One region of the Streptomyces sp. NPDC051555 genome, then DNA from elsewhere that is predicted to be linked to it. Evidence: predicted binding sites of a transcription regulator. Region 1 holds the regulator's gene; the other holds the start of a gene.
What was found. The regulator HspR, encoded in region 1, represses chaperone genes until heat shock. The targets are predictions, from matches to a motif close to TTGAGNNNNNNNNNCTCAA.

Region 1 (3,403 bases):
TGCGACGAGGGAGCACGGCTCTACGCGGCAGCGCTCAGCACGGGCCGTATCGCAAGGGGAGAAGTTGAAAATGCTCCCTGCCTGCTTGAATTCGCTCTTCTGCAGCCCGATCCGGACGACGCGAACCAACTGCGTCCGGTTCCCCCATCCGTCGCATTGGCCCAACGTCTCCACCCGATTGAACGTGAGATCCAGGACCGCCGACGCAGCGCTGTAGATCTCACCGACGCTTTCGAGCCGTTCCTTACCATCAGTGCCCAGAGTCCCGCCAACACCCACGCCATCACCGTGCTGGAGGGATTCGAGCGGATCAACGCGGCCCTGAACCTGGCGACGGCCGAATGTCACACCGAAGTGCTGACCGTCCAACCCGGCGGCGCCCGGCCCTCGCTGGCGCTGACCCAGGCGCTGGAGCGCGACGCCCCGCTGATCGACCGCGGGGTCAGCATACGGACGCTCTACCAGCACACCGCGCGGCACAGCCAGGGCACGCTCGCCTACGTGGACCGGATCTCCGCGGGCAAGGTGGAGATCCGTACGCTCGAAGAACTGATAGAGCGCCTGATCATCTTCGACCGCACCGTGGCCTTCATCCCCGCCAGCGACGACCGGCGGGTGGCGCTGGAGCTGCGGCACCCGGGTCTGGTCGAGTACCTCATCAAGGTCTTCGAGCAGCTCTGGCGGCGCGCTGTGCCCCTGCGCCAGGAAGTGACGTACCGGCACACCCCCGAGGGGATTTCCGGCGTCCAGCGCTCCATCGCGCAGCTCCTCGTCGAGGGGTACGTCGACGAGGCCATCGCCCGGCGGCTCGGCATGAACGTACGGACCGCCCGCGCGCACATCGCGAAGCTGGCCACCGTCCTGGGCAGCGGGAGCCGCGCGCAGCTCGGCTTCCTCATCGCGCAGTCGGGGATCCTCGACGGACCGGGCGCCCTGCCGGGCGGCGGCGGGCTCACCGCCGAACACGACCCGGACCCGGACCTCGACCCCGACCACCTGGTCTGAACCGGAACGACGGGACCGACCTGACCAACCGGAGCGACCTGACCGACCGGACCGACCTGACGGAAAACGCGTGCGGGCCCCGCCCCCCTGGTAGGGGGCGGGGCCCGCAACGGTCCCTGCGTGCGCGGGTCAGTCCAGCGGCCGCTTGGGCCGCCAGACGACCAGGGCGCTGCCCGGCTGCGGCGGCTGGTACGGGACCAGGTCGCGCCGGTACGAGGCGTGCACCTGGGCCTCGCGCTGGCGCAGCACCGCCGCCGCCCCGTCCACGGCCGTGGACAGCTCGGCCACGCGCTGCTGGAGCGCGGCGACCTGGTTCTCCAGCTCGATGATCCGCTTGATGCCCGCCAGGTTGATGCCCTCGTCCTGGGACAGCGCCTGCACCGTGCGGAGCAGCTCGATGTCCCGGGCCGAATAGCGGCGCCCGCGCCCGGCCGTCCGGTCCGGGGAGACCAGGCCGAGGCGGTCGTACTGACGGAGGGTCTGCGGATGCAGGCCCGAGAGCTGGGCGGCCACCGAGATGACGTAGACCGGGGTCTCGTCGGTCAGCTGATAAGGATTGCGTCGGCGGCCGTCCATGTCATGCTCCCTTCGCGGACTCGAACAGGATGGAGCGCGGGTCCTCCGAGGCCGTGGCGTCGCGGAACGACTCCAGCGCCTCACGGGCCTTGTCCGACAGCTCTGTCGGGACGGCCACCTCGACCGTCACCAGCAGGTCGCCGCGGGTGCCGTCCTTGCGGACCGCGCCCTTGCCACGGGCGCGCATCGTGCGCCCGTTGGGGGTGCCCGGCGGCAGCTTCAGCGTCACCGCGGGGCCGTTCAGCGTGGGCACCTTGATGTCGGCGCCCAGGGTCGCCTCGGCGAAGGTGACGGGGACGGTGACCGTGAGGTTGTCGTCCCTGCGCCCGAACACCGGGTGGCTGCCCACGTGCACGACGACGTACAGGTCGCCGCCGGGACCGCCGCGCTCGCCCGGAGCGCCCTTGCCGCGCAGCCGGATCCGCTGGCCGTCGGAGACGCCCGCCGGGATCCGGACCTGCATGGTGCGCGAGGAACGGGCCCGGCCGCTGCCCTTGCAGACGTCGCAGGGGGTCTCGGCGATCAGGCCGCGGCCCTTGCAGTCCGCGCACGGGTCGGTCAGCGAGAAGCCGCCGCCGCTGCCGCGCGAGACCTGCCCGGTGCCGACGCAGGTCGGGCACACCCGGGGCGTGCCGTTCTTGTCGCCGGTGCCCGAACAGGCCTTGCAGGCCGCCTGCGAGGACATCCGCAGTGGCACCGTGGCCCCGTCCACCGCCTCCGTGAAGGAGAGGGTGACCTCGGACTCGATGTCCTGGCCGCGGCGCGGCTGGGTGCGGGTGCCCGCACCGGGGCCCGCACCACCGCGGTTGAACAGGCCGCCGAACACGTCGCCCAGACCGCCGCCGAAGCCGCCGGCGCCCGCTCCGCCCCCGCCCTGGGCGCCTCCGAAGAGGTCGCCCAGGTCGAAGTTGGAGAAACCGCCGCCACCGCCGGGACCGGGGCGGAAGCCACCGTTCCCGAACAGCGCGCGGGCCTCGTCGTACTCCTTGCGCTTCTTGCTGTCACCGAGGACGTCGTGCGCCTCGGAGATCTCCTTGAAGCGCTCCTCGGCCACGGAGTCACCCTTGTTGGCGTCCGGGTGGAACTCGCGGGCGAGCTTGCGGTACGCCTTCTTGATCTCGGCCTCGGTGGCGTCCTTCGGGACACCGAGGACCTTGTAGTAGTCCTTCTCGACGAAGTCCTTAGTGCTCATCCCCGGTGGCCCTCCTCTCGTGACGTGCTGACATCAGACCTTCAGCCCTTGTCGGGCCCGTCCGTGTCCGTGCCCTGCTCGGCCGCGTCCTCGGACTTGGCCGGAGCGGCCGCGCCCGGCTGGGGCTCGGCCACCGCGACGCGCGCGGGACGGATCGTACGCTCGCCGATCCGGTACCCCGGCTGCAGGATCGCCACGCAGGTCGTCTCGGTGACGTCCGGCGCGTACGAGTGCATCAGGGCCTCGTGGATCGTCGGGTCGAAGGGCTCGCCCTCCTTGCCGAACTGCTGCAGGCCCATCTTGGCGGCGGCCGTCTCCAGCGATTCGGCCACCGACTTGAAGCCACCGAGCAGTTCGCCATGCTCCCGCGCCCGACCGATGTCGTCCAGCGTCGGGAGCAGTTCGGTCAGGAGGGACGCGACCGCGATCTCCTTGACCGCGATCCGGTCCCGCTCGACCCGGCGGCGGTAGTTCTGGTACTCGGCCTGGAGCCGCTGGAGGTCCGTGGTGCGCTCGCCGAGCGCGGTGCGGGCCTGGTCCAGCTGGGCCAGGAGGGCGGTTTCCTTGCCGAGCGAGTCGGCTGCTCCTGCGTCCCCGGCCGGGGCCGCCGCCTCCTCCTTGGAGGAGTCG
Region 2 (3,403 bases), on a different contig from region 1:
GTGCGCCGCTCGGCCGGGTCCTGGCCCGCCTCGGGCACGTGGTGCGGTCGCCCGATCAGACCCCGCAGATCGTCCGCGCCGATCCGGAAGGGGAGCTCGCGCTCGCCCAGTTCGTGCTGGGAGGCCACCTTGCGCAGCAGCCGCGCGATGGACCGCTCCAGGGTGCGCACGCCCGCCTCGCGGGTGTACTCGCCCGCCAGCTTGCGCAGCGCGTCCTCGCCGAGGGTGACCTCCTCGGCCGCCAGTCCGGCCCGCTCCAGCTGCCGGGGCAGCAGGTGGTCCCGGGCGATGACGACCTTCTCGTCCTCGGTGTAACCGTCCAGCCGGACCAGCTCCATGCGGTCCGCCAGCGCCTCCGGGATCGCCTCCAGCACGTTGGCGGTGGCGAGGAAGACCACGTCGCTGAGGTCCAGTTCGACCTCCAGGTAGTGGTCCCGGAAGGTGTGGTTCTGGGCCGGGTCCAGGACCTCCAGGAGCGCCGCCGCCGGGTCGCCCCGGTAGTCGGAGCCCACCTTGTCGATCTCGTCCAGGAGCACCACCGGGTTCATCGACCCGGCCTCCTTGATGGCCCGCACGATCCGGCCGGGCAGCGCGCCGACGTACGTCCGCCGGTGTCCGCGGACCTCGGCCTCGTCCCGTACGCCGCCCAGCGCGACCCGGACGAACTTGCGCCCCATGGCGTGCGCCACGGACTCGCCGAGCGAGGTCTTGCCGACCCCGGGCGGCCCGACCAGGGCCAGCACGGCCCCGCCGCGACGGCCGCCGACGACGCCCATCCCGCGCTCGGAGCGGCGCTTGCGCACGGCCAGGTACTCCGTGATGCGGTCCTTCACGTCGCTCAGCCCGGCGTGCTCGGCGTCGAGGATCGCGCGGGCGCCCTGGATGTCGTACTCGTCCTCGGTCCGCTCGTTCCAGGGCAGTTCCAGCACGGTGTCCAGCCAGGTGCGGATCCAGGAGCCCTCGGGCGACTGGTCGCTCGACCGCTCCAGCTTCTCGACCTCCTTGAGGGCCGCCTCGCGGACGTTCTCGGGCAGGTCGGCCGCCTCGACGCGGACGCGGTAGTCGTCGGACTCCTCGCCCTCCTTCTCGCCGTTCAGCTCGCGCAGTTCCTTGCGCACGGCGTCCAGCTGGCGGCGCAGCAGGAACTCGCGCTGCTGCTTGTCGACGCCTTCCTGCACGTCCTTGGCGATGGACTCGGCCACGTCCTGCTCGGCGAGGTGGTCGCTGAGCATCGTGACGGCGAGCCGCAGGCGGGCGACGGCGTCGGCCGTCTCCAGCAGCTGGAGCTTCTGCTCCAGGGTCAGGAACGGCGAGTAGCCGGAGTTGTCGGCGAGGGCCGAGACGCCCTCGATCTGCTGCACCCGGTCCACGACCTGCCAGGCGCCGCGCTTCTTGAGCCAGCTGGTGACGAGCGCCTTGTACTCCTTGACCAGCTCGGCGACGGCGCCCGGCAGCGGCTCCGGCACCTGCTCGTCGACCGTCTCCCCCTCCACCCACAGGGCGGCCCCGGGTCCGGTGGTACCGGCCCCGATCCGGACCCGGCCGCGGCCCCGGATCAGAGCCCCGGGATCCCCGTCGGACAGCCGCCCCACCTGCTCGACGGTGCCCAGCACACCGGTCCCGGCGTACTTCCCGTCGACCCGCGGTACGAGCAGCACCCGTGGCTTCCCGGTCCCGGCGGCGGCCTGGGCCGCTTCCACGGCACCGCGCACCTCCGAGTCGGACAGGTCCAGCGGAACGACCATCCCCGGCAGCACGACCTCGTCGTCAAGCGGCAGCACGGGCAGAGTGAGCGTTACGGACGTCGAAGCCATGATTTTCCCTCCGGCAGCGAAGTTGAGCTATGCCGACTCAATGCTTGTGCGCCGCCCGATGTTCCCCAACCCCCGTTCGCCCGGGGCGAACGCGTCCGGCCCTCCCCGGACCCGGAGCCGTTGTCAGTGGTCGGTCCTACCCTTCGCGCATGAGCATCCTCGGGAGCTACGTCCGGCTGACCGTCGACGAGCTGGAGCGCGCCCGGCGCGATCCGGCCTGGGTCGAGGCGTGCCTGGGGGCGCGGGCCGAGGAGGCGCTCGGGGCGGGCGGGACGGGCGGGGAGCGGTGGTGCACTACCGGTACGGCATGGGACGCCCTCGGGTTCCTGACCCGGCGCATCGGCTTCCCCGTCGACATCGCGCACGGCGAGGAGGCGCTCCCCTGGAGCGGGTCGGAGGGCGCCGGGGCGGGGGCGGCCGCGTGGAGCTACGGGCCGCCGCGCTGCCTGACGCCCGGGCAGGTGCGGACCGCCGCCGCGGCCATGGCGGCGACGGGCAGCGAGCGGCTGGTGGGCGGCGTCGGCCCGGCCGACCTGGCCCGTGCCGACGTCTACCCGGTGCACGCCTGGGAGGGCGGGGCGTCGCTGGAGGGCGTCGTGGCCCGCTACGAAGAGCTGCTGCCCTTCTTCCGCGCCGCGGCGGCGGACGGTGACGCGCTGCTGGTGTGGCTGTCCTAGGGGGTCGTCCAGGAGCTCATCCAGGTCTAGGAGGCTGTGATCTTCACGTCGCCCGAGCTGGTCGTCACGGTCAGGCGCGCCGCGGCCGCCGCGTCCGTCGGGACGCTCACCTCGCGGTCGCCGGAGCTGGTGCTCACGCCGACCCGGTAGGGGCCGCCGGGCACGCGCAGGGTCACGTTCCCCGAACTGGCCTGCGCCGTCACCGAGGAGGGCGCCCGCGTGAAGTCGAGGTGGGCGTCGCCGGAGCTGGAGCTCACCTCGGCGCCCGGCCCGCCCAGTGCCGTACCGGTGATCTCGCCGGAGGAGGTCGAGACGCGCAGCGCCCCGGCGATCCGGTCGGCCCGTACGGATCCGGAGCTCGCCTCCAGGTCGGCCTCCGCCACGCCCGTCACCTTGATGGAGCCGCTGCTCGTGCCCAGCTTCACCTTGGCCGCGGCCGGCACCTCCAGCCGGTAGTCGACGTAGCAGGAGGTGCCGTCGCCGCAGTCGTCGGTGAAGGTGAGGGCGCCGGCCATGACCCGCTGGTCGGGGCGCGGCACGGTGTCGCCGCGGTAGTGGACCGTGCGGTGGACGGCTACGCCGGGGCCGTTGCCGGGAACCACCTCGATGGAGCCCCTGCGCGCGTCCTTGATCTCCACCGAGGTGACGGCCTCGGCGACGGTGGCGTCGGCGGCCGCGGTCTTCGTCGTCTTCTGGTCCCCGCCGGCGAGGAGGTCGGGGGTGCAGCCGGAGACGAGCAGGCCGGCGGCGAGGGCGGCGAGGGCCGTGACCGGCAGGGTGAGGGCGCGGCGTGAAGTCATGCGACCAGTCTCACGACCTGGGCCCGGCCGATCGATGACGCTGCTACCCGTCCCGAGGTGGTGCTAGCACCACCCCCGTCCGCCCGCTACCGACGCGACCCGCCTCCGGCGA

Region 2: the regulator HspR is predicted to act here: its motif matches at 1,837-1,855, upstream of lon (endopeptidase La).

What each region holds. Positions count from the first base shown of each region.
Region 1 is NZ_JBITDP010000014.1:237,690-241,092, forward strand. Features, by position in the region: gene ACIBEA_RS27110 (helix-turn-helix transcriptional regulator) at 1-1,005, shown strand, start outside; gene ACIBEA_RS27115 (heat shock protein transcriptional repressor HspR) at 1,135-1,581, opposite strand; gene dnaJ (molecular chaperone DnaJ) at 1,583-2,773, opposite strand; gene grpE (nucleotide exchange factor GrpE) at 2,815-3,403, opposite strand, start outside.
Region 2 is NZ_JBITDP010000009.1:90,247-93,649, reverse strand. Features, by position in the region: gene lon (endopeptidase La) at 1-1,814, opposite strand, end outside; gene ACIBEA_RS20080 (DUF1877 family protein) at 1,964-2,491, shown strand; gene ACIBEA_RS20075 (DUF4097 family beta strand repeat-containing protein) at 2,518-3,291, opposite strand.